2 regions of the Micromonospora aurantiaca ATCC 27029 genome follow, and region 2 is predicted to be linked to the other one. Evidence: riboswitches for the same ligand, from Rfam matches in the RefSeq annotation. Region 2 holds a riboswitch; the other holds the start of a gene.
The links. Region 2 has a riboswitch for cobalamin ahead of MICAU_RS13095 (ribonucleoside-diphosphate reductase subunit alpha). Riboswitches for the same ligand answer to the same signal wherever they lie in the genome.
Positions count from the first base shown of each region.

Region 1: it holds a riboswitch for cobalamin, as region 2 does, so the genes downstream of both, MICAU_RS19560 (peptidase) here and MICAU_RS13095 (ribonucleoside-diphosphate reductase subunit alpha) in region 2, are expected to answer to the same signal.

Region 1 is NC_014391.1:4,462,666-4,476,982, forward strand. Features, by position in the region: gene MICAU_RS19555 (SCO2322-related protein) at 1-351, opposite strand, end outside; gene MICAU_RS19560 (peptidase) at 387-1,430, opposite strand; cobalamin riboswitch at 1,527-1,650, opposite strand; gene MICAU_RS19565 (alkaline phosphatase PhoX) at 1,792-2,952, opposite strand; gene MICAU_RS19570 (beta-1,3-glucanase family protein) at 3,131-4,723, opposite strand; gene MICAU_RS19575 (hypothetical protein) at 4,895-5,335, shown strand; gene MICAU_RS19580 (polysaccharide pyruvyl transferase family protein) at 5,796-7,121, opposite strand; gene MICAU_RS19585 (alkane 1-monooxygenase) at 7,269-8,459, opposite strand; gene MICAU_RS19590 (TetR/AcrR family transcriptional regulator) at 8,589-9,188, shown strand; gene MICAU_RS19595 (DUF190 domain-containing protein) at 9,342-9,692, opposite strand; gene MICAU_RS19600 (putative inorganic carbon transporter subunit DabA) at 9,689-13,921, opposite strand; gene MICAU_RS19605 (carbonic anhydrase) at 14,013-14,317, shown strand, end outside.
Region 2 is NC_014391.1:2,981,495-2,995,811, forward strand. Features, by position in the region: gene MICAU_RS13055 (class I adenylate-forming enzyme family protein) at 1-1,239, opposite strand, end outside; gene MICAU_RS13060 (acyl carrier protein) at 1,236-2,480, opposite strand; gene MICAU_RS13065 (inositol-3-phosphate synthase) at 2,557-3,777, opposite strand; gene MICAU_RS13070 (DegT/DnrJ/EryC1/StrS family aminotransferase) at 3,817-5,091, opposite strand; gene MICAU_RS13075 (glycosyltransferase) at 5,197-6,417, shown strand; gene MICAU_RS13080 (condensation domain-containing protein) at 6,432-7,871, shown strand; gene MICAU_RS13085 (MFS transporter) at 7,910-9,145, shown strand; gene MICAU_RS13090 (ribonucleotide-diphosphate reductase subunit beta) at 9,167-10,195, opposite strand; gene MICAU_RS13095 (ribonucleoside-diphosphate reductase subunit alpha) at 10,186-12,582, opposite strand; cobalamin riboswitch at 12,699-12,912, opposite strand; gene MICAU_RS13100 (PrsW family glutamic-type intramembrane protease) at 13,033-13,878, shown strand; gene MICAU_RS13105 (LysE family translocator) at 13,970-14,317, opposite strand, start outside.

The sequences.
Region 1 (14,317 bases), 1.5 Mb from region 2:
CCAGTACGCCGTGGCCGGCGGGGTGTTGACGCACGGCTCGGTCGCGGCGGTGGGCTTGCCGTTGATCCGGCAGACGAAGGCCAGGCCCCAGCGGGCGGTGCCGGTGACTGTGAAGCCGGCGGCCTGAAGCGCGGCCAGGCCGGTGGCCGGATCGCCCGGCGCACAGGCGACCTGGACGCCGCCGCCGAGCGTGGCGAAGTCGACGACCACCGTGACTCCCGAGGTGCCCGCGCAGGCGGCGGCGTGCGCCGCCCGGGGCGCGGGTTCGACTGCGGTCAGCGCGACGCCGGCCACGACGGCGGCCAGGAGACCGGCCAGCCAGGTGCGGACTGTGGAACGATGACGGAACACGGATCCTCCTGTGATCGGGCGAGCGGCGAAGCGGTTCACGGGCAGGCGAGTGCCGGTGCGCCGGGGTCGGCGCCGACGGCGGACAGACGGGCGTACCCGATCCCGGTGAGACCGAGGACGGCCTGGGCGGTCGCCCGGGGTGCGGTGGCCGGGTCGAAGCCGCCGCCGTCGAAGTCGACAGCGCCCCTGTCGGCCGGCGCCCCGGCGCAGCCGACCTGGAGTCCGGCGAGGAATGCCCGGGCCCGCGCCCAGGCCGGCAGCCGGTGGCCGTCGCGCAGGGCCTGCGCGGCGAGGCCGGTGCTGTTGGCGTTCGGCGTGCCGCCCGCGTTGGCGAAGCCGCCGTCGGCACGCTGAACGGACACCAGCCAGCGCAGCCCGGCGGCGGCGTCGGCCGGACGGTCCGCGGCGCGCAGCGCCTGTGCCGCGAGCGCGGTGGCGTCCACGTCGGACGTGCAGACCGGTTGCGCGGGCAGCAGCGGGTAGCCGCCGTCCGGGCACCGGGTGCCGGCCAGCCAGGCGGCCGCCGCCGGTGGCGCTCCGCCCGCCGTACGGTCCAGCGCCAGCAGCGCGAAGGATTGGCTGAACGCGTTGCTGTAGTCGCCGTACGCGGACCGGTCGCTGAACCTGCCGGCCGGCGTCTGGAGCGAGCGCAGCCGGGCGATCAGGTCCACCCCGCCGACGTCGGCCGGGTCGCCGCCGCGCACCTGCACGGCGAGGGCGAGCTTGGCGGTCGCACCCGCGTACGCCTCGGAGACGCCGTCGCCGAGGTAGCCGTCGCGGATGTCCGGCCGGGTGACCCAGGCCAGCGCGTCGGCGCCGTGGTCGTCGGCGACGCCGGTGGCGGCGAAGGCGAACACGGCGTCGAGGGTCAGCCCCTGGTCGGGGTACGCGACACCGTCGAAGACCGCCTCGAAGCGTTCGCCGTCGACGAGTTGCCGGGCGAGCCAGCCGCCGGCGGCCTCCGGGCGGGTGAGGGCGGCGCGCTCGGGGGCGGCGACGGCGGGTGTGGTGAGGGTGAGAGCGGCGAGTACGCCGCAGAGGAGCGCGAGCAGGCGGTGCCGGCTTCGGCGGACGACCATCGGAAGCGCCTTTCCGGCCCGGCGGTCGCAAGCCCGGACGACCGCGGCAACGCCGCGTCGACCGGGACTCCGACCCGTGGGCCACGACGGGTGGGGAGCGGATGCACGCGTACGACGGGTATTCGGGCTCGCCGCCGCAGATTTCTCTGGGCGGCCTACCGTTGCGGGCCAGCGCCGGATTTCGACCGGTCTTCCCCCGCACGTACACGCGGTGGTTCAGTTGTCGCGACAGTCTGCTGTGGCCGGAGCGCCGATGTCAATGCGCCAGGATCCGGACACGTGCCGTGACGGCCGGCGGGACGCCCGGTGAAGACCGGGCGTCCTCGACCTCGTGGTCACTGTCAGCGGGGCCGGGAGCCGGTCATCGGCGGAACGGCCCGGTGACGCAGTAGGTGATGCCGCCGGAGGACGAGCCGGTCGTGCCGCGTTGCGACGAGAAGTACAGCCGGTCCCCCGCCGGGGTGAACGCCGGCCCGGTGATCTCCGAACCGCTCTGTCCGGTGATCCGCAGGAAGACCGAGATCTTGTCGTCGGGCGTGATCATGCAGATCTCCATGTTCCCGCCGTCCTCCGCGACGTACAGGTCACCGGCAGTGGACCCGGTGATGTTGTCGACCCCGGTCAGCGGAGGGGTGCCCGGACTGACCAGGTTGTCGTCGTAGGCGAGCTCGTACGTGCCGGCGGCCAGGTTGACCTGCCACACGCGGTTGTCGCCCTTCGTGGTGAACCAGACGGTGTCATCCGCGTAGTGACAGCCCTCGCCGCCGTTGAACGTCTTCGCGCCGGACACCTGCTGCCGGGTCGGGGTGGGCGAGCCGTCCGGGTCGGGCACCGTGGCCCAGGTGAACGTGCCGGAGGTCGCCGTACCGGCGCGGAAGACCTGGAGGGTTCCGGCGGAGAGGTCGCCCCAGGTGGTCGGCACGAACCGGTAGAACTTGCCGTCGGTCTCGTCCTCGGTCAGGTAGACGACCCGGCGGACCGGGTCGGCCGCGGCCGCCTCGTGCTTGAACCGGCCCAGCGCGGGACGCGCCACGGCGGTCCCGCCGAGGGGGTACGTCTCGAAGACCCGGCCCAGGGACACCTCCTCGCAGGAGAGCCAGGTGTTCCACGGCGTCTTCCCGCCGGCGCAGTTGTTGTTGGTGCCGGAGAGGATCCGCGACGCCCCGACCACGGCGCCGCTGGAGTTGAAGACGAGGCGTGAGGCACCGCCGCCCGCACCGGCTGACACCTCGGAGTTCGACACGTAGATCCAGCCGGTGCCGTTCGGGAACACGGCGCCACCGTCCGGAGCGTCGTGCCAGGTGTACGACGTCCCCGGCACCGTCCGACGGGATCGTGCGACGATCGAGCTGGTGAAGCCGGCCGGCAACTGGATGCCGTTGGCGTCGGCGGGCTGGAGCCCACCATAGGGGCCCGCCGCGTTCTGCGCCGGGGCTCCGTACGCCGCCGACCACGCGGTGAACGGCAGCGCGACAGCGCCCGCACCGACGACAGTGGCCCGCAGCATTGCTCGACGATCCATGGAACCTCCTCGGTAGGTTCCCCAGATCTGACCGGGCGGAGCTTACGCACATCGATCTGTTGGATGAACGTCGATGGACGCCTCGGTGCGCGGCGTCGTGTCACCGGCCGTCTCGTCCGTCGCCTGCCGGTGACGGGAGCGACTCGCGGTCGGCCCCCGCCACCGTTCGCATGGCTGGTCAGCCCTTGCGCCACTTCTGGTTGGCCGTGCCCCCGCAGTCCCAGAGCTGGAGCCTCGCGCCGTCGTTGCCGTTCCAGTCCTTGATGTCGACGCACTTGCCGGCCTGGAGGTTGACCAGGTCTCCGGCCGCGTTCAGGGTGAACTGCTGGGCGCCGGTGCCGTTGCAGGTGTAGAGCTGCACCGCCGCCCCGTTCGCGGTGGACCCGGCGTCGATGTCCATGCACTTGTTGTTCTGGCTCTTGAGCGCCGTGCCGCTGAACGTCCACTTCTGCGCGTTGGTGTTGTTGCAGTTCCACATCTGCAACGGCGCGCGGTCGACGAAGTTGGAGCTCGGCACGTCGATGCACTTGTTGTTCCAGTTGCTGACCACTGGCACCCCGGTGGTCGGGGTGCCGCCGCCACCGCCGGTGAACGGGCTGAGGATCAGTCCGGCCGAACGGGGATCGCCGTCGTGCACCAGCGACTCGAATCCACCGACGTCGTCGAAGGCGAACGCGTACGCCCGGCCGTCGGTCATGTTGGCGTGGATCAGGCGTGCGTACTGGTTGGTGGGGTTGCTGCGGTAGAAGTCGGCGGCGTTCGTGCTCGGCTGGGTGTCGACGGTGCCGAGCGTGCCTCGGTTGAGGGCGGCGCAGAGCGTACGCGAGATCGGGCCGACCACCTGGTCGTTCGGCGCGGGCAGGTCGCCGTCGCAGCCCCAGACGCTGGCCGAGGAGGGCCGGTTGAAGGAGGCGACCACCTGGCCGCTGCCGTTGGTGAAGGTCATGGTGTTGCCCGAGGTGCGGCCGTAGTACCGGATGGCCGGCTGGTCGGCGAAGGGCGCCACGGTCAGGGTCTTCGTGGTGTACGCGTTCCACGCGGACGCGATGTACGAGTCCAGGTAGGTGGTGCTGAGCAGGCCGGCCCCGGCCGCCTTGCCCGGAGCCAGGACGCGCAGGACGGTCCCGTCGGAGCGGGTGTGGACGGTGCCGGCCCAGCCCGGCTGCGCCCGGATCCCGTCGATGACCGCGTTGCGTCCGTTGGCCACCACGTCGCCGGTGCGCTTGGTGACGCCGTTGGCGCCGGTCACGGTGACCGCGTGCGGGATCGCGAACATGTCGACCTGGGAGCTGTTGAGCCACAGCCCGGAGTCGTTGTAGGTGAACTCGCTCCAGTCGAAGAGGATGTCTCGGTTCGCGTCACCGGCCGCCCAGGGCGCGGGCTGCACCAGTCCGTCCGGGGTGAGGAAGAACTTGAGCTTCTGCCCGAGGGAGAAGTAGGCCCGGCCGGAGAAGCCGCGGGGGAACTGGATCGTGGTGCTGCCGCCGTTGCCGGGGCCCGGTATCGAGACGTCCGGCGCGGGCGACGGCGGGAGCTGCCCGCCGGTCCACGGTACGAATCCGCCGCCGGAGGTGACGTAGCCGAGCCGGCCGGAGGACAGCTGGACGCCGATGACGTAGAGGTGGACCGGGTCGCTGCGGCCGGTGGTGTTGGTGACGGTGACCGGCAGCAACGCCGGTCCGACCGCCTGGGCGGGCGTAGCGACGACGGCGCCGGTGAGCCCGGCGAGCAGGGCGGACGCGGCGGCGAGCAGCCTTCTTCGGAGACGCATGGGGACACCTCGCGGGAGACAGGGGGACGGGAGAGCGCTCTCTCAGCAGGGTCCAATTGTTAATATTGTTTGTCAATAGGTGGTTGCCTATGGATCAGGGCCACGGCGAAGGTCACCGGTTGATTAAGATCCACTACGGAACAGTCGACTGTGGATTGGGTAGGTAGGTACATGAAACGCATGCTTTCGGCGCTGACGGCGCTGGTGACCGTCGCGGCGGGCCTGACTGTCGGCGCCCCCGCCGCCCAGGCGGCCGGCTCCTGCTCGGGGACCATCACCTACAGCCAGGTGCAGTCGTCCGGGCTCGGTGAACTGGTGATCTACTACAACAGCAGCAACGGGGGCACCAACAGCGCCTGCTTCTACCACCGCGGCGCGGCGTACGGGAGGTCGGCGCCGACCTTCGTGCAGATCTACCGCTGCGCGGAGCGGTCGGGCGAGGGCGCGCACTGCACCCGGTCGGGCGGCGCGGACACCAATTCCGGTGACTTCAGCTATTACGCCGGCCCGGTCGCCGTCACCGGTACGGCGAACTACTGCGTCGAGGCGGTCGGCTACATCGGATGGGCCGGTGAGCGCCACCAGATCTACAGCCGCCGCCAGGGCTGCTGAACCCGCTCCCCTCCCCGGACCGGGGCCGGCGCACGATGAGCGCCGGCTCCCCGGCCGGGCCGGGTCAGGGTCGGCGGCGACCCGGCCGAGGAAGGCCGAGACCCCGGCGTACGGCCCGTGGTCGCGGTGGCAGTCGTAGCGCTCCGCCCCGTCCGTCACCGCAGGGCCCACCGCCGCAGGGGCGGGCGCCCGGGAGCGCCCGCCGGGCCGGCAGTTACCAGCACCACTCGATCCACAGGCGGCGTGCGCCGGACACCAGGCGGAGTGCAGTCGTGCGACGGATGGTCATCGTCCTCATAGGAACCTCCGATGTGATGCACCTCGGGGCTGGCCCAGAGCGTAATTCCGGTCGATGGAAATAAGAAGGGTTCTCGCGATTCGCGGCGGGCTGATCGCACCGCCACGCCGAACGCCGCCGTCGCGGCGCCGGCCATTCCGCTGCCGAGCAGGCGTACGACGGTCAGCGCGACAGCATCCGGCGGACCCGGCGGCCCACCGCTTGCTTGACCTGGTCGCGCAGTGGCTGCGCGCGGCGTGCCGTGAGCTTCTGCTGCAGCGTCCGGTTCTCGTCCCGCAGCCATTGGATGCGCGTCAGCAGTTCCTCGGCCGTGTAGGCGGAGGCCGGCCGGACCGCCGGCGGGTAGACGGTTCGGCGGACCTGCTCGTCGAAGCGGGTGGCGCTGTCCCCGTCGGCGAACGACAGGCCGAGGTCGTGCTTGGCGAGGAACGCGGTGATCCGCGCGAAGCGCTCCTTGTGGCCCTCGTTCAGGGCCGTGTAGTCGGCTTCCTCGTAGAGTCGGGCGGCGTCGACGTCGGCCAGCACGTCGCGCATCAACCGGTGCGGGATGTCGAAGTAGCGGGCCAGTTCCAGGGTGCGCGAGTCGTGTGCGAGGAGATACCCGGGAGTGCCGGAGATCAGCGCCGTGATGGTGCCGTGGATCCGGGTGCCGAAGGCGAAGTCGAATCCGGAGAGATACTCCATCCAGGGCCACGGGTCCATGAACATCCGCACCTTGTCCTCGACGAAGAGCGGGTGTGAGGTGTGGATCGGCATGTCGTCGGTCTTGCCGCGCAACTTCGGTGCGTCGCCGTAGAGCAGGGTGCCGAGGGTGTACAGGCCCTGCGCCACGTAGCGCAGATTCGGGTAGCGCTGGTGGTGGTGCTGGACGATCGGGGCCAACGCGCGGACGTACGGCGAGATGACGAACGCGAGCCGATCCTCGGTGTCCAGGGTGGCCTTCGCCTTCTCGACCCGGAGGCTGTCGCCGTGCAGGAACATCGACGGACAGCCGATCTGCTCGACGGCGGAGAACCCCAGCGTACGCAGGTAGTTCTCGCTGATCTCGCCGCGTACGCCGATGCTGTGCGATCGGTCCAGCACCGCCCGGCAGAACGCCTTCACCGGCTCGTCGATCGGGCGCAGGTACTCCCGGTCGCCGTCCACGTCGGTCTGCGCCCCGACCCCGAGCACCACCACCGGGATCTTGAGCCGCTCGATCAGCCGGGTCATCGACGTCAACCGGTTCACGTAGTCGTGGCGGAACGCGTTCGCCAGCGGGATCACGAAGACGTCGTACTTCTCGTTGATCTCGTCGGCATCGCGCGGGTCCGTCCGGAACCGCGACGGGGTGATCTCCGCCGTCGAGGTGGACAGCAGCTTGTGCGCGGCGTGGCTGAAGACCAGGTTGCCGCTGTTCTTGCCGATCCAGTCCCGCTCGTAGGTCTCCTCGGCGGTGACGACGTCGAACGGGCCCTTGCGGGCTCGCAGCAGGATCCGCTGGTGCATCCGGGGTGTCCACCCTTCGTCCCGGACGCCACGGCGCCCGGCGAGGCCGAAGCGGCGCGACCGGCCGGGCACGGCCCCGTTCCGTGCAGGAACCGAAATCCTACGCCCTGACACGGAGAGGTGCCGTCAGACCTACACCGGGTCGGGTCAGGCGGCGTGGACCGCTGTGGTGTCCGCTGCGGGCCGGCCGTAGCGGCGACGCAGTCGGGCCTCGGCGCGGGGGTTGCGATTGGCGAGGTTCAGGTCGCCGCCGTAGTGCGCCAGAACCCGTGGGTTCATCACCCGGTACCACAGCGGCGGAACGAGAGCGAGCAACACCATCGAGGCGTAGCCTCCGGGCAGTCGCGGCGAGACGTCGAAGCTGCGCAGCGTCTGGTAGCGGCGCAGCGGGTTGGCGTGGTGGTCACTGTGGCGTTGCAGTTGAAAGAGGAACACGTTGGTGACGACGCGGTCGCTGTTCCAGCTGTGCCGTGGGTCGACCTTCTCGAAGCGGCCGGTGGCGGTGCGCCGGCGGCACAATCCGTAGTGCTCGAGGTAGTTGACCGCTTCCAGCAGCGAGAAGCCGACGATCGCCTGCAGGAACAGGAAGGGCACGAGCCGCCAGCCGAACACAGCGATCAGCAGGGCGAAGAGCACGACGGTCATGAGCCCGGCGTTGAGCAGGTTGTTACGCAGCGTCCACGGGCTCTTGTGCCGCAGCCGGAAGCGGCCGATCTCCAGCCGCCACGCCGAGATGAGGCTGCCCCAGACCGTACGCGGCCAGAACGAGTAGAAGCTCTCCCCCAGCCTGGCGCTGGCCGGGTCCTCCGGTGTGGCGACACGGACATGGTGCCCGCGGTTGTGCTCGACGTAGAAGTGGCCGTACCCGGTGGGCGCGAGGGCGATCTTCGACAACCACCGCTCGACCGTTTCGCGCTTGTGGCCGAGCTCGTGTGCGGTGTTGATGGCCAGTCCGTTGACGATCCCGATGGTGGCGACCAGGCCGGCGGCGCCGGCGGCACCGAGGCCGCCACGCGTCCAGACCCACGCTCCGAGCAGCAGGGCGGCGTACTGCACCGGCAGGAACAGGAACGTGATCCAGCGGTAGTAGCGGACCTCCTGCAACCGCCGGGCGATGTCGTCGGGCGGGTTCTCTCCGTCGTCACCGAGCAGCACGTCGATGATCGGGATGAGTCCGAAGACCACCGCCGGGGTGAGCCACCAGGCAGCGGGTCCGGCGCCGGCCTGCCACAACGCGTACGCCAGAAACGGCAGCACCGGCACGAGGAGAGCCAGTGGCCACAGGTGCTTCTTGCCGTCACGCCAGCCGGCGGCTGGAGCATCGATCGAGGTCTGCATGTACCGCCTCCGGAGTGTCGAGCGCTGCGTCGACTGTCACACGGATAACCACGCTTGACAATATCCGGCTCTGCGTCAATTGAGTAGACACGCAAGGCATGTGTGTCTACTCGATAGACTCGACGCACCATGGCCGCCCCTCCGCCTTATCGCCACACCGCGCGCCGGCACCTGCGTGACACGGTCATCACGGCCGGCCGCGACCTGGCGATCGACCGCGGCTGGGACGCGGTACGAATGGCCGACGTGGCGGCCCGCGTGGGCGTGAGCAGGCAGACGCTCTACAACGAGTTCACCAACAAGGCCGGACTGGGCGAAGCCATCGCACACCGCGAGATCGACCGGTTCATGGACGGTGTGCGGGAGGCGTTGTCCGCCCACGGCGGCGACGTGCGAGCCGCCGTCCATGCCGCAGTCACGTTCGTGTTGACGCAGGCCGGCACCGACCCGCTGGTCAAAGCCGTCCTCAACAGTGCCCGGGGCACCGACGCCCTGCTCCCCTACCTGACCACCCGCGCCGACCTGGCCCTGGCCGCCGCCGTCACGGTGCTGAGGGAGTGGGCGGACACGCACCTGCCCCGGGTGCCTCCCGATGAAGTCGCCGTCGGCGCCGAATCCCTCGCGCGACTGGTCGTCAGCCACATCGTGCTGCCGACGGCGCCCGTCGACAACACCGCCGACACCCTCGCCGAACTGGCACAACGCTTCCTGGACCCGCCGCGCGCGTGAACGAGCGCATCAGCTGGGATGCGGGCGTCGGCCGGGTGCGTACAGCGGCGGACGACCGGACGTGCCCGAGGGCCTCCTCGGCCGGGTCCGGCCGCCACGGCGGGGCGGGGCGGGGCGGCGGTCGCCACCCCGCCCGGACGCGACTCGCCCCCTTCAGGTCACCGGGCCCGCCGGTCGATCGGCGCCGAAGTACTCGGGCCGGCTCACCCATGCCTCACTGACGAACATGACGCCGGGCCGGTGGGCCAGGATGTCGCGCAGGCCGACGGCGACCGGCTCGGCCCGCTCGAGCGGCAGCACGGCGATCACCATGACGAGTCCGGCCCGGTCGTTGAAGAGCAGCCGGCCCTCGTGGGTGCCGTGGTGGCCGAAGCCGGAGACCCCGCTGAGGCTGGTCCAACCGCTCACGCCGGAGGCGTGCAGCAGCGTCCGGACGGCGTCGACGTCGTCGGCGCGGGTCACGACCTCCACCTTGACCATGCGCGTCAGTCCGAGCTCGTTCATACGCTGTACTCCTTCTCTGGGCCGAGGGCCGGGAGCGGCGTGGTGCGCCGGGATCCGCCCGGGTCACTCCATTCGCCGGTACGGGGGTCGATGACGGTCAGGGACATCCAGCCGCCGTCGATCAGCTGGCGCAGGGCCGGGTTGCGGCCGAGCACGGTGTCGACGAGGTGGTGCGGGGCGTGGACCACGGCGAGCAGCCGCAGCGGGTCGTGCGCCGGCCGTGTCCCGTCGTCGACGGACTGCAGCGGCAGCCCGGCACGCAGGTCGCCACCGGATCCGGAGAGGACGCCGAGCGCGTCGCCGAGGACGGTGTGCACGGTCTTGGTGCCGGCACCGAGGCGGTGCGGATCCACCGTGGAGAAGTAGTACTGGAGGTTGATCCAGGACGCCACGACGAGCGGGCCCGTCATGATCGTCTCCAGCGCGACCGCGTCCGGATCCGCGGTCCAGTCGTAGGAGTGCAGGAACGTGCGGCAGCCGAGATCGCGCCCGGCGCTCAGCTCGCGCGGCGCGGCGATGAACGCGGCGTTGCCGGCCAGCGCCCACTCCGGCCGCACCTGGGCCCAGTCCGAGGCGCGGCCGGGCAGGTGGCGGGAGCCCGGCCGGCCGGGCAGCCGGGTGGCCCGTTCCGCGCGCAGACCCGCTCCCGCCTCGGCGAGCCGGCGCGTCAGGTCGTCGACGTGCGGGCGCAGCCGGACGGGGACGGTGTCGACATCGAACAGGCGCACCTCGTCGGTGACGGTGTCGTGCTCGCCGGCCAGGACGTGGGTGTCGGCGGGCAGGTGGATCCCCCGGGCGACCAGCGCCTCGCGGATCTCGGGCCGGTTGAGCAGCGCGGCGACCAGCCGGGCGCTGACCCCGCCCCGGTTGCCGCCGCAGGCGCCGCAGTCGAGCGCGGCCGCGTAGGGGTTGTTGGTGCTGGTGGCCCCGTGCCCGCAGAGCAGCACCAGCGGGGCGAAGCCGGTCGTCAGCCCGACGGTGCGCAGCGTCGCCTCCGCGTAGTAGACCTGCTCGTCGAGGGTCAGGGCGGCGGCGAGGTCGGCCACCGTCGGCGCGGTGTCGTCGGCGGGTGGCGCGAACCGGCCCGGCGCCACGGCGCGCACCGCCAGGGCGGCGGTGGCGAGCACGCCGGCGACCTCCACGAAGGCGAACGCGCCGACCGGGTCGGCCTTGGCCGAGGCGAACGCCCGGCGCCACGCCTGCCGGGCCCGCCGGCGGCGTACCCGCGTGGCGTCGGCGGTCTCCCCGACGGTGGCCACCGGTCGCATGAGCACCGGGCAGCGGTCCCGGCCCCGGGCGGCATCGGCCGCCACGGTGCGCACGGGTAGGCCGAAGAAGCCGGCGAAGCCGTAGGTGTCCACCGGCCCGGCCGCCTCCAGGTGCCGGCGCAGGCCCTCGCTGCGCACGTCGATGCAGAACACCGCCTGGGCGAGCGGGGTGACGCGGGCGGCGCGGCGTGGGCGCGGCCGCGCCCCGTGGTCCAGCCGGTTCCGCAGCCGACGCCGGTATGCGTGCTCCGCGGCGGCGAGCCACACCTCGGCCTGCCGCGCCGGGGACAGCTCGGCCACCACGTCGCGCACCACCGCCACCGTCTCCTCGGGCAGCAGCGCCAGGGCCGGCGCGTCGACGCCGAGCGCCGCGACCAGCCGGGCGAGAGCCGCCGGCTCGTCCGTCCCCGGCGCACCGGCGGCCGGTACGGTCCCCGCCGTCCCGGCGGTGGGCGTCGACACGGCGGTCGGCGTCGCGGCGGTGGGGGTCGTCGCGGCGGTCACCGCTTGGAGCGTCGGCGGGACGCCGAGGTGGCGGTGGGTGGCGGTGCCGGCCAGCGCCAGCTCGTAGCTGAGCCGGACCGCGAGCAGGTCCAGCGGGGTCAGGTCCGGTCGCTCACCGGGACGCGTCTGAGACCAGCGGGCGTAGCCGGCCCAGCCCGGCAACCGGAGCAGGGACCGGGTGAGATACGCCGGCCAGGCCGCCGGCGCCACGCCGAGGGCGCGCAGGAGCAGGGCGACTGCCCGCTCGGGCTCGGCGGGCAGCGCGGCGACGAGTGCCCGCAGGCCGCTGACGCCCGCGCGGTCGACGCCGGCCACCCGCCGCCAGCGCGCCCAGCAGCTCTCGTCGGCCGGGCCGGGAACCGGCCAGCGGGCGGCCGGACGGCCGCAGTGCGCCGCGCACCAGCCGGCCACCAGCTCGTCGACGTCGGCGCCGATCCGGGTACCCAGGACCCGGTCGAGCAACTCGGCCAGGGTGAGCGGGTCCGGGTCGGCCTCGACGGCGGGCCGGGTCACCGCGAGCCGGCGCCGCGCCACGGCGAGCAGGTCGGGTGGCGGGGGCGGTCCGTCGTGCACCGGGTGGGCCAGTGCAGCGACCTGGAGGTCCGCGGCCATGATCGACCGTCCGCCGAGCGTGACCGGCGCCGAGGCCGCCGGGGGGAGCACCGCGGTCAGGTCGGCCGGCTCGATCTCGCCGTCGCGCAGCCGCCGCCGGTACTCGTCGGCCGGCAGGTGGGTCCGCGCGCCGCCGAGCGCCCGCAGCTCGGCAGTGGCCCGCGCGAACGGCACCCGCTCCCGGCCGGCGAGCGGGTTGACCGCCACGAACGTGTCCAGCGGCCAGACCGCGGCGACGTGGTCACCGGCAGCGGCCAGCGCGGCGACGACCCGGGCGGCGTCCGACCGGTCGGACGCGTCGCGGCGGCGTACGGCGGTCACGGCCCAGGCGGCCGGCTCCCCCGCCGCCACGCCGGCGGACCGGCGCCACCACGCGCCGGCGCCGTCACGCCAGGCCCACCACCACAGCGCGGCGCCGTGCCGGCGCACCAGGAACGCGCCGGCGACGGCCACCAGGGCCAGCGTGACCGCCGCGACGCCCACCCCGGCGTCCGTCACCGAGGTCGGCAGCCCCAGCCACCGGGCGACGGCCCGACCGGCGACCAGGTAGCCGCCGGCCAGCGCGCCCGCCGCGAGGGTGATCGCGACAGCGGTCCGCGCCGGCACCTCGCGGTCCGCGAGCGCCGACCGCACCGCGGTCAGCGCGGCCGCACCGGCCAGGACGGCGCTGAGCAGGCCGCTCGGGCTGGCGCCGAGCGACAGCTCGGTGAGCGCCACGGCGGCGAGCACCGCCGCGCCGGCCAGCGCCACGGTCCGGGTCCGGGGCGGGCCGACCGGGCGGGGCGCGGCCGCGGTCCGCGCCTGGGCCTGGAGCGCGCCGCCGGCGGACAGGAACGCGTACGCCTTGTAGACCGCGTGCCCGACCAGGTGCACGGCGGCCAGGCCGAACGCGCCGAGCCCGCACTGGGCGAGCATGAAGCCCATCTGCGCGACAGTGGACCGGGCGAGGGTGCCCTTGACGTCGGTGCGCACCGCGGCGAACACCGTCCCGGACACCGCGGTCACGAGGCCGGTCAGCACCATCGCCGGCATCACGCCGGGTGTGGCGACCACCACCGGCGCCAGTGTGATCATCAGGAAGCCGGCGATGTTGACCATGCCTGCGTGCAGGAAGGCGGAGACCGGGGTCGGGGCGTCCAGGGTGTACGGCAGCCAGCGGTGCGCCGGCACCTGGGCCGATCGCACCGCGCCGGCCACCAGCAGCAGCCCGCCGACGGCGGCCAGGAGCCAGCCGGGCCGGTCGCCGGCGGCCGCCCGGACCGCGTCCAGGTCGGCGTCGCCCGTCGGCGCGACCAGCAGCGCCAGGCCGGCGACCAGGGCCACGTCGCCGACGAGGAACACCGCCCGGGTACGGCGCACCGCCGCCCGTACCCGGGGCTGCTCCCGGTAGTAGCCGATGAGCCCGATGAGCAGGTGCCCGGCCGCGATCCAGCCGACGGCCAGTTGCACGAGGCTGGGCGCGGTGGTCATCACCAGGGTCGCCGTGGTGGCCGCCGCGATCCGGGCCTGCAGGGCGCGGGCGCCCGGCTCGCCGTCGAGATAGCGGCGCGCGTAGCCGGCGACGACGGCGGCGAGCCCGCAGACGAGGAGCGCGAACAGCGCAGTGAACCGGTCGAGCCGGATCCCCACGGAGAACGCCGGCCCGGGTGGGTCGAGCCGGAGCAGGAGCGCCGGGACCACCGGGTCGTACGCGACCCGGGCCAGCAGCACGGCGGCCGCGGCGGCGGTGAGAGCGAGCAGCGCCCCCACCACCCGGGCGGCTCGACGGGGATCGGGTACCGCCAGCGCGCACAGCGCCGCCGATGCGGGCCCGGCCAGGACTCCCAGAACCAGTGCGACGGACATCGTCACCTCCTCAGACACGCGCACTGTATTACACGATTCCTAATTCGTGTATCGTGAGACGCACGACAGTGGCTCGGCACGAGGAGGAGCGATGGACGCGACCGGATCCCCGTCGCAGGTGTGGCAGACCAGCCCGAGCTTCGCCCTCGCCCGGCTACGCGCCGGGCACCACCGGTTCCGGGCCGGCGGCCTTCCCGTCCCGTCGGCCGGCGCGACACCGGTGGCCGCGGTCCTGTCGTGCGCCGACCCGCAGCCCGAGGCCGTGACCGTGTTCGGCGGCGTCGACGTCTACGCGGTCCGCACCGCCGGCCTGCAGGTCGGCCCGGCCGCGCTGGGCAGTCTGGAGTACGCGGTCGCGCGCCTCGGCGCACCCCTGCTGGTCGTGCTGGGCCACGC
Region 2 (14,317 bases):
GGCGCTGACCCGGGTGCCCTTCTCCTTGTAGACGTCGTCGCGCCGGCCGGCGAAGTGGACGTACCCGTCGGCGTCCACGTGACCGTGGTCGCCGGTGTGCAGCTGCGGGAACAGCCCGTGGGCGCGGCGGAAGCGCTGCGCTGTCAGTTCGGGCCGCCGCCAGTAGCCGGCCATCACGTGCGGGCCGCGTACCACCAGCTCGCCGCGGACGCCCGGTGGCTGACGCCGCCCTGCGGCGTCGACTGTGAAGATCTCGGTGCCTGGTAGCGCCCGCCCGCAGGCGCCGGGCCGGCGCAGGTCGGCGTCCGGCGGCATGATCGCCGCGCGTTTGCACTCGGTGAGGCCGAACATCAGCTGGACGCTCAGGCCGGGCAGCAGCCGGCGCAGGCCGGCCAGCACCTCCGGCGGCATGGCCGCGCCGGTGTTGGTGAGCAGGCGCAGCGGCGGGCGCGGCGCGCCGGCCCGGCCGAGCAGCCGCAGCAGGTTGATCGCGAGCGACGGTACGCAGGGCAGCACCGTGGCGCCGGACTCGACGAGGGTCGCCAGCAGGCGGCCACCGGTGTCCCCGGGATCACCGAGGCGCAGCCGGGCGCCGGCCACGGTGCTGAGGAAGATCTGGTAGAGGCCGTAGTCGAACGACGGCGGCAGCAGGACGTGCACCACGTCGTCGGGCCGGTAGCGCAGCTCCGACTGGATCGCCCGGACCGCGAACGTGACCTGGGCGTGCGTGGACACCACGGCCTTCGGCATGCCGGTGCTGCCGGAGGTGTAGATCAGGCAGACCGGGTCGACAGCGAGCGGGGCCGGACCGGCGGGCGCGCCGCCGATGGCCACGCCGGACGCGGCGCGGCGCGCCTCGGCCGCGCCGCGCACCGGGACGCCGCGGGCGCGGGACAGGCCGGTCAGGACCGGGTCGTCGGTGAGGACCAGGCCCGGCTCGGCGTCGTCGAGCACGTGGGCGAGGGCGACCTCGGGGGCCGGCGTCCGGAGGACGACGAAGACCGCGCCGGCCCGGGCGACCGCGTACAGCAGCGCCGGCAGGGCCGCGTCGGCGGGCAGCGCCACCAGCACCCGGTCGCCGCGCCGGACGCCCTGCCCGCGCAGCCAGCCGGCCAGGCGCAGGCTGTCGGCCCGCACCTGACGGTACGTGAACTCGACGGTCCCGTCCCCGACGGCGGGCGCGTCGGGGCGCGCGCCGGCGGTGCGGTCCAGCAGGTCGTGCAGCAGTTCGGTACTCATCGGGCACCTCCGGTGGCGGCGCCGAACATGGCGCACAGGGAGCCGACGTCGCGCAGGTCGGCCGCTGACAGCGCGGTGGCCGGCACCTCGACGCCGAGCCGGCGTTCGACCCGGTCGATGACGTCGACCAGCCGGAACGAGTCGAAGCCGGGCAGTTCCCGGAGCACGTCGGTGGTGCGCAGGGCCGAGCCGTCCAGGTCCAGGGTGTCGCCGAGCGCGCCGAGCACCGCCGCGCGTACCCCGTCGTCACCGGCCCTCTCCGGCGCGGGCGGCGCGGCGGCGTCGCCGGTCGTGCCGGGCGGCCCGGCGATCGACTCCAGCGCGGCCAGGTGGTCGGCGATCAGCTCGCCGAGCGCGTCCGCCAGTTCCGGCGCGGCCGGCCGGCCCGCCTGGGCCCGCCGCAGCGCCACGTAGCTGCGCGTGGCGAGTTGCTGCCAGCGCGCGGCCTGCCCGGCCAGCGCGGCGGCGGCCTCCGGCGCGACCGCGGCGAGCCAGCGTTCGTGCAGGTCGCGGGCGCGGGCCAGCAGCCAGACGTCGAGGACGAAGCGGTGCAGCCCGGCCACGGTGTCCAGGGCGGCGCCGGTGCGGGTCAGGTAGTTGTCGATCTCCGGGCGGGCCCGGCCGGCCCGGGCGGCGTTGCCGGCGAGCATGGCGGGCACGTCGATCTCCGGGGCCGGGTGCGCCGTCACTGCCAGGGTGTGCGCGCCGCCGGCCAGCGCCGTGTCGAACGCGGCGGCGGGCAGCCGCCACACGCCGGGACGCGCGGGGCCCCAGGCGGTGTCGTTGTGGTACGCGTCGACCACTGTGACCTCGTCCGGCGCGGCGGCCGTGACGAGGAAGCTGTGCCGCATGTGTTCGTGTTCGTGGTAGGGGCACCAGGGCAGGTTGTACGCGTCGGCGGTGACGTAGAGCGGCTGGCCGGGCGCGCACAGCCGCCGCACCTGCGGGCCGTCGAGCTGCATCCACCGGCCCTCGACCCGCAGGCCCAGCAGGTCGACCGCCTCGGCGGCCCGGTCGTCCGAGGTCGCCTCGACTGTGACCAGGCCGTCCTGGTCCCGGGTGCGGAACCCGTACCGGGCGCCGAGGGCGAGGTGGCTGCCGGACCCGTTCGCATGGTCGGCCAGCAGGGCGAAGCTCGTCTGGAGACAGTCCAGCGCGGTCGCGTGCAGGCCGGTCAGGATCGGCGTCCACACCGGATCCGTGGTCGGCCGGTCCGGCGCGTTCGGGACGTGGTGGGACATGGGGGACTCCTCGATGCGGGTACGTGGGGCGGGGCCGCCGGCGCGGAGGGTGCCGCGCCGGCGGCCGGTACGAAGGTCAGCTGCCGGCGCGGCCGTCCAGACCGTTGGCCCAGGAGGCGAGCGCCTGCGCCTGCTCGGCCAGCGCGTGCTCGTCGGTGCCGATCGGGTCCTTGAAGAAGAACCCCAGCTCCTCGATCGGGCCGACGTGGCCGGCCCGGTGCGCCGCGGCGGTCAGCCGGGCCAGGTCGAGCACGAGCGGGGCGGCCAGCGTGGAGTCCACCCCGCTCCAGGTCAGCTGCATGGACATCCGGACGCCCAGGAACCCCTCGAACGAGACGTGGTCCCAGGCGGTCTTGTGGTCGCCCAGGTCCGGCACGTTGTCGATGTGCAGCGGGGCCGTGACGTCCTCACCCAGCAGCGCGGGCAGCACGCCCGACTTCGAGCTGAGCTTGCTGCGGGCGTTGCGCGGATCCTCCAGCGTCGCGCCGTCGCCGCCGCCGAGCAGGTTCACCCCGGCCCAGGAGAGCACGTGCAGGGCGCGGGAGGTGAACATCGGCGCCAGGGCGGTACGCAGCAGCGTCTCCCCGGTCTTGCCGTCGGAGCCGGCGAACGGCACGCGCTCCCGCTGCGCCATCATCTCCAGCGCGGGCAGCCGGGCGCCGGTGGACGGGGTGAAGTCGACGAAGCCGCAACCGGCCTGGAACGCCGCGTACGCGACCACCGAGCTGGCCGGCAGCGCCTTGTCGTCCGGGTCGGCCATGGCGCGGGTCAGCGCGTCCAGGTCGTCGTACTCGGGCCGGTGGTCGGCCGGCGGCTCGGTCGAGGACACGTTGATGACGACGACCCGGGACAGCCCGTAACGGCTGCGGAACTCCTCGATGTCGCCGGCCAGCCGGTCGACCACCTCGGCCAGCGGTGCGGTCTCGGTACGCGCGTCGTACCCGGTGCGCAGGTTCTGCTCAACCTCGGGCAGGCTGCCGCGCACGGCCGCCAGCACCGGCGCCGGGATGACCCCGGAGTCGACGAGCGACTCGGCCTTCTTCTCCAGCGGCGTGTCGACGATGTCGTGCCCGCCGACCACCAGGTCGTTCCAGCTCGCCAGCGGCGCGTCGCGCAGCATGCCGGTGTCGGTGACGCAGCCGGTCGAGTCGGCCATGCCGGCGCGCAGCGCCAGCAGACCGGTGATCGCGGTGGTGGCGACCGAACCGCGGGCGCCGTTGAGCCACACGCCGACGGGCGCGTCCGTGTCGGGGGACGGGGTCGGGGCGTGCGAGGTCTCGCGTTGGGTGACGGTCACGGGAAGACTCCTTCTCTGGGTGCGCCGGGACGGCGCGGTTCAGCGGGTGAGCACCTTGGTGACGGCGGCGGCGATGTCCTCCATGTCCTGTTCGGCGCCGAGGAAGGTGCTGTGGTGTGTCTGGACGGTGTGGGCGGCGAGCCACTCGGTGTTCGGGTACGTGCGCTCCCGGTGGATCGCCGCGAAGCGTTCGGCCAGCGGCGCGAGCAGCGGCTTCGTCCACGGCTGGAGCAGCCGGCTGCGGTGCAGCGGCTCGTCGGTGCAGTAGAACCGCCGGCTCAGCTCGGCGGTGAGCGCGGCGGCCACGGCGGCGTTGTCCATGCCGGCCGGGAACTGGTCGAAGACGATCGTGCCCTCGTAGATCGAGATGCGCGTCTGCCCCGCCGCGGGTCGCAGCAGCCGTACGCCGTCCAGGCCGTCCAGCAGCTCGCCGAGCAGCCGGTAGTTGTGGTTGCGTACCTCGTGCTGCTCGTCGAGGGTGGTCAGTTGCGCGCAGGCCACTGCGGCGGAGAACTCGTCCAGGCAGAAGTTGGCCCCCTGCACACCGGCGCTCTCCTCCAGGTCCAGTTCCCCCGGGGGCGTCCGGTCGCCGCGGTAGCGGCGCGAGTCGGCCCGCAGCTCCTGGAGCACCGGCGCGAGCGTGTCGTCGTCGGTGACCACGGCCCCGCCCTCACCGCAGGTGAGTACCTTGCCGTGCTGGAAGCTGAAGCAGCCGAGCCGGCCGAGCGAGCCGGCTTGACGGCCCTGCCAGGTGGCGCCGTGGGCCTGCGCGCAGTCCTCCACGACGGAGATGCCGCGCGGCCTCGTGACCGCGTCGAGCGCCGGCACGTCGGCCATGTTGGAGGCCCAGTGCACGGCGACCACGGCACGCGGGTCCACCGACAGGTCGAGGTCGTCCGGCCCGACGCAGCCGGTGTCACGGTCGACGTCGACGAGCACCGGGACCAGGCCGGCGCGCAGCGCGGCGGTCGCGGAGGCGGTCCAGGTCAGCGCCGGTACGAGCACCGTCTCGCCGTAGCCGAGGCCGAGTGACTCCAGGGCCACCACCAGGGCGCTCGACCCGTGGTCGACGGGTACGCAGTGGCGGGTGCCGACGTAGCGGGCGAAGTCGGCCGCGAAGCGGCGCTCGAACAGGACGGCGTCGCCGACCGACGGGCTGCTGATCGCCCACCGGCCGCCGGTCAGCACCGCGGAGAGGTTGCCGGCGGCGTCCGGCGCGGGGATCGGCCAGCGTGGCCATGGACGGTCGGGCGGGCGGACCGGCCGGCCACCGTCCACGGCGAGCCGCCGGTCGAGAGGGATGGAGGTCGTCATGCCTTCGACCTTGATGCTCATCGATACATCAGCGGTACACACGCGATAGCCGGGACGGCCGGAGCCGTGTATCGGTGTTGTATCCCGGTGGTCGAACCTCGGGGTATGAGCCGATCCGCATCGCCCGTGGGCGAACCGACCGAACCTCGCGCCGTCGCGCGTGGCGTCTCCGTCGTCATCCCGGTCAAGGACCGGGTGGCGGAGATGCGCCGCCAGCTCCGCAGCCTGCGCGACGCCGCCCCGAACTGCCCGGAGCCGGTGGAGGTGGTGGTCGTCGACGACTCGGCGCCGGCCGCGGCCGCCGCGCACCGCGCCGCCTGCGCCGAGTACGGCGCCCGCTACGTGCGCGGCCCCCGGCACGTCGGGGCCAAACGGAACCTGGGCGTCCGGCACGCCCGCTACGACCTGCTGCTGTTCACCGACTCCGACTGCCGGGTGCCGGCCGATCTGATCACCCGGTACGCGGCCCGGCTGCGCGCCTCCGGCGAGGAGGTCGCCGGCGTCACCGGCCCGGTGGTCGTCGAGCCCGGCGACAGCGCGTTCTTCCGCGTGATGCGCCGCTCGCACCTGCTGCTCGGCGACCTGACCCGGCCGCTGCACTACGAGCGCGTGTCCTGGGGCGCCGGGGCGAACATGGCCCTGAAGCGCTCCGTCTTCGAGGCGGTCGGCGGATTCCCGGAGGACTCCCCGATGCCGCTGGGCGGGGAGGACCTGCACCTCGGGCTGCTGCTCACCGACGCCGGCTACGCGCTGCTCACCGACCCGGGCGGGGTGATCACCCACGACACCGGCGTCGCCGACACGTTCCGCGCGGTCGCCTACCGGTTCACCACGTACGGGCGCTCCGAGCAGTGGCTCTGCCTCGCCCACCCGCACCGGCGCCGGTTCGTGCTCAACACCGCCAGCACGCTCGCGGTGACCGCCCTGGCCGGGCTGCTCACCGCCCGGCGCAGCGGAGGGCGCAGTCTGCTCGCGGTACCGGCCGTCGCGGCCGCCGTGATCGCCGCGAAGACACCCGGCCGGCTCGGCGGTGACCGGGGACCGCGCGCGGTGGCCGAGTCGATGGCCTGCGCGGCGATCGAGACGCTGTTCGACGGGGCCGCGTTCGTCACCTCGCTCCGGCTCGGCCGCCCCGACCTGCTCTTCACCGGCTTCCGCGCGCCGGACGAGGCGGACTACCAGCCGGACGAGGCGGATTACCAGCCGGACGGGACGGACTGCCAGCCGGACGGGACGGACTACCGGCCGGACGGGGCGGACCGCCGGCCGGACGAGGTGGACCGGCGACCGGTCCCGCCGGTGGCCGCGCCGCCGGTGGCGGCCTGACGGGGGGAGTCGCAGTGCCGACGACGTTTCCGCTGGCCCCCGGCCAGCAGATGATGTGGGAGTTCATGACCGCGCTCGACCCGGCCCGTCCCGGTGCCGCCCGGCTCGTGGTGGTGGAGTTCCGCCGGCTGCGGGGCACCCTGCGGGTCGACGTGCTGCGGCAGGCGATGCAGGACGTGGTGGACCGGCACGACGCGCTGCGGATGCGGTTCGACCGCATCGGAGTGGAGCCCGAGGTGCGGATCCTGCCGCACGTGGAGTCGCCGCTGGAGTACGTCGACCTGTCCGGCCTGCCGCCGGCTGAGCAGCAGGCCCGCGTCGAGCGGATCGCGTACGCGCACCGCAACGACGAGTTCGACCCCGGCCGGGCGCCGCTGTGGCGGGCCGCCCTGGTCCGGCTCTCCGAGACCGAGCACGTGCTCGCGCTCTGCTTCTTCCACATGGTCTCCGACGGCTGGTCGTGCCGCGTCGTGGTGGAGGACCTGTGCCACGCGTACGCGGCCCGGCTCGGCGCGGCCGATCCGCAGCCGCCGCTGGGCGTGGACCACACCGCACTCGCCGCGCTCCAGGAGGCGGAGCAGGCCGGGAACGGCGTCGACGCCGCCGCCCGGGCCGCGTACTGGCGGGACCGGCTGCGGCCGGTGGAGCCGTACCAGTTGTTCCCGGCGTCGCCACCGGCGCCGGACGTCGCGCTCAGCGCGGAGGTGGCCACCCGCTTCGCGTTCCCGCCCGAGGTCACCGCGCGGCTGCGCCCGGCCGCCCGGCGGGCCCGCACCAGCCCGTACGTGCTGCTGCTCGCCGCCTACCTGGTGCTGCTGTCGCGGCGGGCCGGCCGGCCCCGGGTGGTGCTGGGCACCACCACGCTGGGCCGGGAGAGCCCGCTGTCGCGGCAACTCGTCGGCCAGTTCACCAACAACGTCTACCTGCCCGTCGCGGTCGCGGCGGACGCGCCGATGAGCGCGGTGGTAGACGCCGCGCACGCCTCGCTGGCCGAGGCCGTCGCGCACGCCACCGCGTTCCACCGGCTGGCCCGGGCGGTCCGCCCCGACTTCGCGGCGATCCGCCCCTGGCCGGACAACCACCTGTTCGACGCCTGGTTCCAGTCCGCCGCGTCGGCGTCGCCGGTGCTGCACTGCCCGGGGCTGCGGGTGGAGCCGGTCGACATCACCGCCCGGCCCGCGCCCGGCACACCGCCGCCGGTGGTCGCCGCCGACGTGCCGCCCGAATGCCTGCCCGTCTGGGTCAAGCGGGGCTCACCGATCGTCGTGGTGGACGACGACCGGGCCGGCGGCGTGGTGATCCGCAACCGGGGTGTCTTCGGCGACGACCTCGTCCGCGGGCTCATCGACGACTACGTCGCGGTGGTCTCGGCGCTCGTCACCGACCCCGGGACCACCCCGGCGGAGGTACACCTTCCTGACGGTGCGTGCTTCCTCGACCACGCGATCGGGTAGGAGTTCCGACGGACCGATCGGAGAGAGGTACGACGACCATGACGGACACCTCGACGAACCAGCACACGACGGAGCAGCCCGCGCCGCCGGTGCCACGCTCGGCCGTACGGGCCCGCTGGTCGGTGGCGCTGCTCTTCGTCATCATGGGCCTGGCCATCGGCGGGTGGTCGGCCCGCGTGCCGGAGGTGCGGGACGCGGTAGGCGTCGGCAACACCGGCTGGGGCCTGGCCAACATCGCCACGAACGCCGGGGAGCTGGTCTCCCTGGTCGTGGTGGCGGTGCTGATCAGCCGGATCAACACCCGCCGGCTGGCGCTGGCCGGGGCGGCGCTGATCCTGGTCAACGCGCCGCTGCTGGCCGCGTCCACCACAGTGGTGGCGCTTGTCGGCGGGCTGGCGGTCTGGGGCTTCGCGGCGAACCTGCTGGCCACGCCGATGAACGCCCAGTCGGTCGAGGTGCAGAAGCGCTACGGGCGGCCCATCCTGTCCACCTTCCACGCCGGCTTCAGCATCGGCATGCTGGCCGGTGGCCTGTGCGGCACCGGCGCCGCGGCGATCGGGATGTCCCCGTCGGCGCAGATGGCTGTCACCAGCGTCCTGCTGGGAGCGCTGCTGGTCGGTACGCACCGCTGGCTGCCTGACACGCCCCGGCAGGAGACGAAGGACGGCGAGGACCGGCGGCGGCTGCGCGACCGGTTCACCCCGCAGTTGCTGCTGCTCGCGGTGATCGCGTTCCTCGCCTCGTTCATCGAGATGGCCGGCGCACAGTGGAGCGCGCTGTACGCGACCGAGGTCGCGGGCGCTGCCGCGGTGCTCGCCGCGGCCACGTACACCTGCCTGTCGCTGGCCGCCACCGTCGCCCGGCTGTTCGGCGACCGGCTGGCCGGCCGGTTCGGACGGATCCGCTTCGTCCGGCTGTCCGCGCTCGTCGCCACCGCCGGCGTGGCGCTGCCGGTGGCGTACCCCCATCCGGCCGCGGTGATGGCCGGCTTCGGACTGCTCGGCTTCGGCCTGGCGTGCGTGACCCCGACGGTGCTCGGCTTCGCCGGCGAGCAGCCCGGCCTCACCTCGGGTGAGGGCGTCTCGGTGGTGGCGATGGGCCAGTGGCCGGGCGCGTTGCTCGCGGCGCCGGTGATCGGCCTGCTCGCCGGCGCCCTGGACCTGCGCAGCGCGTTCGTGGTGGTGGCCGTGATGGCGGTCGCCGTGGTGGCGCTGATCGGGCGGGTCCGGGCGACGGCGCTGCCCGGCGAGAGCCCGGTCCCGCCCCGGCCGTGACGGCCGGGGCGGGGGCGGCGCTCAGAAGTCGTCGTCGAATGTGACCGAGCCGGTCACCCCGACCTGGTACGCCGACACCCGGCGCTCGAAGAAGTTGGACAGCTCCTGCACGTCCTGCAACTCCATGAACGCGAACGGGTTGCCGCTGCCGTACATGGGGGCGATGCCGAGCACTGCGAGGCGCCGGTCGGCCACATGCTGGAGGTATTCGCGCATGTCGGCCAGTGACATCCCGGGCACGCCCTGCCCCAGCAGGTCCTCGGCGAAGCTCACCTCGCACTCCACCGCCTCGGCCAGCATCTCCTTCACCTGCCGCTCCATCTCGTCGTCGAACAGGTCCGGCTCCTCGGCGCGTACGGTCTCCACCACGTCGAAGGCGAACGCCATGTGCATCGACTCGTCCCGGAACACCCAGTTGGTGCCGGAGGCCAGCCCGTTGAGCAGTCCCCGGGAGCGCAGGAAGTAGACGTAGGCGAACGCGCCGTAGAAGAACAGGCCCTCGATGCACGCGGCGAAGCAGATCAGGTTGAGCAGGAACGCCCGCCGGTCCGCGCGGGTCCGCAGCTCGCGCAGCTCGAAGATCGAGTCGATCCACCGGAAGCAGAACTCGGCCTTGCGGGCGATCGACGGGATGTTCTCCACCGCGTCGAACGCGGCGAACCGTTCCTTCTCGTCCGGCACGTACGTGTCGAGCAGGTTCAGGTAGAACTGGACGTGCACCGCCTCCTCGAACAGCTGCCGGGACAGGTAGAGCCGGCCCTCCGGGGAGTTGACGTGCTGGTAGAGGTTGAGCACCAGGTTGTTGGCGACGATGGTGTCGCCGGTGGCGAAGAACGCCACCAGCCGCGACACCAGGTGCCGCTCGGCCGGGGACAGCTTCGCCAGGTCGGCGAGGTCCGAGTGCAGGTCCACCTCCTCGACCGTCCAGGTGTTCTTGATCGCGTCCTTGAACCGGTCGAAGAAGCGCGGGTAGCGCATCGGCCGCAGGGTCAGGTCCATGCCGGGGTCGAGCAGCATGTGCCGGGTCGGTGCGGTGGTGGTCACTGGCATGCCTCGCAGCTCTCGGGGTTCTCCAGGGAACAGGCCAGCGCCTCGTCGTCGCTCACGGCGGAGACCACGCCGGAGACCGGGGCGAGCACCGGCGCGACGGTGGCCTGCTGGATGCGGGTGGCGGGACGGGAACGCAGGTAGTAGGTGGTCTTCAGCCCGGCCTTCCAGGCGTACAGGTACATCGAGGACAGCTTGCCGATGGTCGGCGCGCTCAGGAACAGGTTCAGCGACTGGGACTGGTCGATGAAGGGCGCCCGCGCGGCGGCCAGGTCGATCAGCGCCCGCTGCGGCAGCTCCCAGGCGGTGCGGAACAGCTCCCGCACCGGCGCGGGCAGCTCGGTGATGTCCTGCACCGAGCCCTCGGCCCGCTTGATCCGGTCGCGGACCTGCGGTGTCCACAGGCCGCGCGCCTTCAGCTCCCGCACCAGGTACGTGTTGACCTGGAGGAACTCCCCGGACATGGTCTCGCGCTTGAACAGGTTGGACACCTGCGGCTCCACGCACTCGTAGCAGCCGGCGATGGAGGCGATGGTGGCGGTCGGCGCGATCGCCACCAGCAGTGAGTTGCGCAGCCCGTGGACGGCGATCCGCTCGCGCAGCGCCGCCCACCGTCCGGCCTGCGCCGGCTCCGCGCCCCACAGGTCCGGGTGCAGGTCACCCTTCGCGGCCCGGGTCTGCGGGTACGCCGGATGCGGCCCGAACCGCTCGGCCAGCCCGGCGGAGGTCTCCAGCGCGGTCAGCAGGATCTCCTCCTGCACGCGGGTGGACAGCTCCTTGGCCTGCGCCGAGTCGAACGGCAGGCGCAGCGTGAAGAACGCGTCCTGCAACCCCATCAGCCCGAGCCCGACCGGCCGCCAGCGCGGGTTCGACGCCGCCGCCTGCTCGGCCGGGTAGTAGTTGATGTCGATCACCCGGTCGAGGAACACCACGGCGGTGCGGACCGTGGCGCGCAGCCGCTCCCAGTCCACGCCGTCGGCGGTGACGTGGGCGCCGAGGTTCACCGAGCCGAGGTTGCACACCGCCGTCTCGGCGTCGTCGTTGACCTCCAGGATCTCGGTGCACAGGTTGGACAGGTGGATCACGTTGCCCGGCTCGCCGGTCTGGTTGGACAGCCGGTTCGCGGCGTCCTTGAACGTCATCCAGCCGTTGCCGGTCTGCGCGAGCGTGCGCATCATCCGCCCGTACAGGTCCCGCGCCCGGACCGTGCGGACCGCGTTCTTCTCCGCCGCCCGGTACGCGGCGTCGAACGCCTCGCCGTACAGGTCGGGCAGTTCCGGGGCGTCCGACGGGTCGACCAGCGACCACTCGCCGTCGGCCTCGACCCGGCGCATGAACTCGTCCGGGATCCAGTTGGCCAGGTTGAGGTTGTGCGTACGCCGCGACTCCTCGCCGGTGTTGTCCCGCAGCTCCAGGAACTCCTCCACGTCCGGGTGCCACGGCTCCAGGTAGACGCAGGCCGCGCCCTTGCGCCGGCCGCCCTGGTTGACCGCGGCCACCCCGGCGTCGAGCGTCTTGAGGAACGGCACGATGCCGTTGGAGCGCCCGTTGGTGCCCCGGATCAGCGCGCCCCGGCCGCGTACCCGCGACCAGGAGATGCCGATGCCGCCGGAGAACTTCGACAGCTTCGCCACCTGGTGGTACCGCTCGTAGATCGAGTCCAGCTCGTCGCGCGGCGAGTCGACCAGGAAGCACGACGACATCTGGGTGTGCCGGGTGCCGGAGTTGAACAGCGTGGGGGAGCTGGGCAGGTACGCCAGGCTGGACATCAGCCGGTAGAAGCCGACCGCCTCGCCCGGGGTGCGGGACAGCCCGCAGGCCACCCGCAGCAGCCAGTACTGCGGCGTCTCCACCACCAGCCGCGACTGCGGGTGCCGCAGCAGGTAGCGGTCGGCCACCGTGCGCAGTCCGAAGTACTCGAACCGCAGGTCGCCGTCCGGGTCCACGGCGTCGTCGAGCTTGCGGGCGTGCCGGGCCACGAACCCGGCCGTCTCGTCGCCGATCAGTCCCAGCCCGTGCGCGTAGGCGATCGACTGGCTGAAGCTCGCCACGCCCTGTCCGCGGACCTCCTTGTCCACGTACGCGGCGAGCAACCGCGCCGCCAGCTTCGAGTACTGCGGCTCCTCGCCGATCAGCTCCGCCGCGGTCTGGATCGACAACCGGTCCAGCTCGGCGGTGGTCGCCCCGTCGTAGAGCCCGCTTATCGTCTTCGTGGCCACCCGCAGCGGGTCCACCTCGTCCAGGTCGGCGACCCAGCGCTCGACCGCCCGGACGATCTTGCCGACGTCCACCGGCTCGGTGTCGCCGTCCCGCTTGCGTACCCGCATCGCCGGCCGGCGGGTCTCGGACCCGCCGGTTCCGGACGGGGGACTCTCCTGCACGACAGTCATGACCTCTCCTCGCTGTCACCGTCTGGAGACGGCGGGAGACGCCAACGGGCGCGGCGCACGGCCGGCCCGGCTGCTGGCGTCGGTCGTCCCGCGCGACCTCCGGCCGCCGTACGCGGAGGCGTACGGCGCGCTGGCAGGTCTTCGGACTCGCGGGCCCGACCGGGGTCGCCGGTCGCCTACCGGCCGTCGCTTCCCAGGCCGGTGGCCCAGTGCTGTTGACGGCTGTCGTTCCCACTCACCGCTGCGGGGCAGTCCCGGATTCCCACCGGGTTCCCTCTTGCCTCGGCCCGCCCCGAAGGGCTCGGCCGAACCAGCTGCGGCACCACCATATATGGCGGTGAGGGCTTGCGTGCAACACCAGATGTCGTGTCGGCGTGTCGGAATGATCTCACTGTCCACAGTGCCTACCCCCGATTCCGGCGCGAGCCGGCGGGCGCGATACTCGGCGGTATGGGGAATACCGGACGCCGCTGGGCGTGGGTGGCGGTCCTGCTCGTCGGCGTCGGGCTTCACCTGCTGGTGCTGGAGACACTCGCCGGCACCGGGACCGTCACGTTCGTCCCGGCGCTGATCGTGCTCGGCGCGTGCGTCGCGCCCGCCACGTTCCTGGCCTTCGCCCAGGGACGGCCGGCCCGCCGCCCGGTCCCCGGCTCCGTCGTCGGCGTCGCCGCGCTCCTCGGCGGCGTGGTCGGCGTGGTCGCCGCCGGCTGGCTGGAGTACGGCGCCCTGCACCGCCTCGGCGTCCTGCCGATGGCGCTCGTCGGCCTGGCCGAGGAGACCGCCAAACTGATCGTGCCGGCCGGCATCCTGCTGCTGTGGCGGCGGCACCCGTCCCCGGCGCAGGGCCTGGTGATCGGCGTGGCCTCCGGCGCCGGGTTCGCCGCGCTGGAGACCATGGGCTACGCGTTCGCCGCGTTCGTCGGGTCGGAGGGCAACCTCGGCGCGGTCGAGCGGACGCTGCTGGTACGCGGTCTCACCGCGCCCGCCGCGCACCTGGCCTGGACCGGGCTGACCGCCGCCGCGCTGTTCACGTTCGCCGCCGCGCCCGGCGGCCGGAAGCTGGCGGCGTTCCTGCTCACCTTCGCCGCCGCCGTCACGCTGCACACCTGCTGGGACACGTTCGGCACCCAGCCCGCGTACGTGTTCATCGGCGCCGTGTCGCTGGGCTGGGTGCTGCTGCGCCTGCACCTGGACCGCGAGCGGCCGCCCGCGTCCGGGACGCCGGCGGAGCCGAACCGGGACCGGCCTCATGATCATCGCCAGTTCGCCGAGGTGGCGGGGTCGGAGCACTTCTGATGCCGCCACCTCGGCGTGATGGAGTCGATCAACCGGCCCGGGCATTGCCGACCGCCGACCAGCCGACGCCCGCACCGCGCCCCGGTGCGTCTCAGCCGGCGGCCAGCCGGACGCCGAGCGCGACGAAGGCGACAGCGCAGAGCCGGTCGACGCGCCGTGACCAGCGGCTGTCGCCCCACCGCCTGGCGAACCGCCCGGCGCCCACCCCGAGCGCCAGGTCCACGGCGAGCTGCACCGCGACGAACAGCACGCCGAGCAGCACCAGCTGCGCCGCCACCGGGCCCGCCTCGGGCCGGACGAACTGCGGCAGGAACGCCACACTGAACAGGATCATCTTCGGGTTGAGCAGGTTCGTCAGCAGCCCGCGCCGGAACGCCCGCCCGGCACCCCCGTCCGGCCGGTCCGCCGGTGCGCCGGGCCGGCCCGTGCCGCGCAGCGC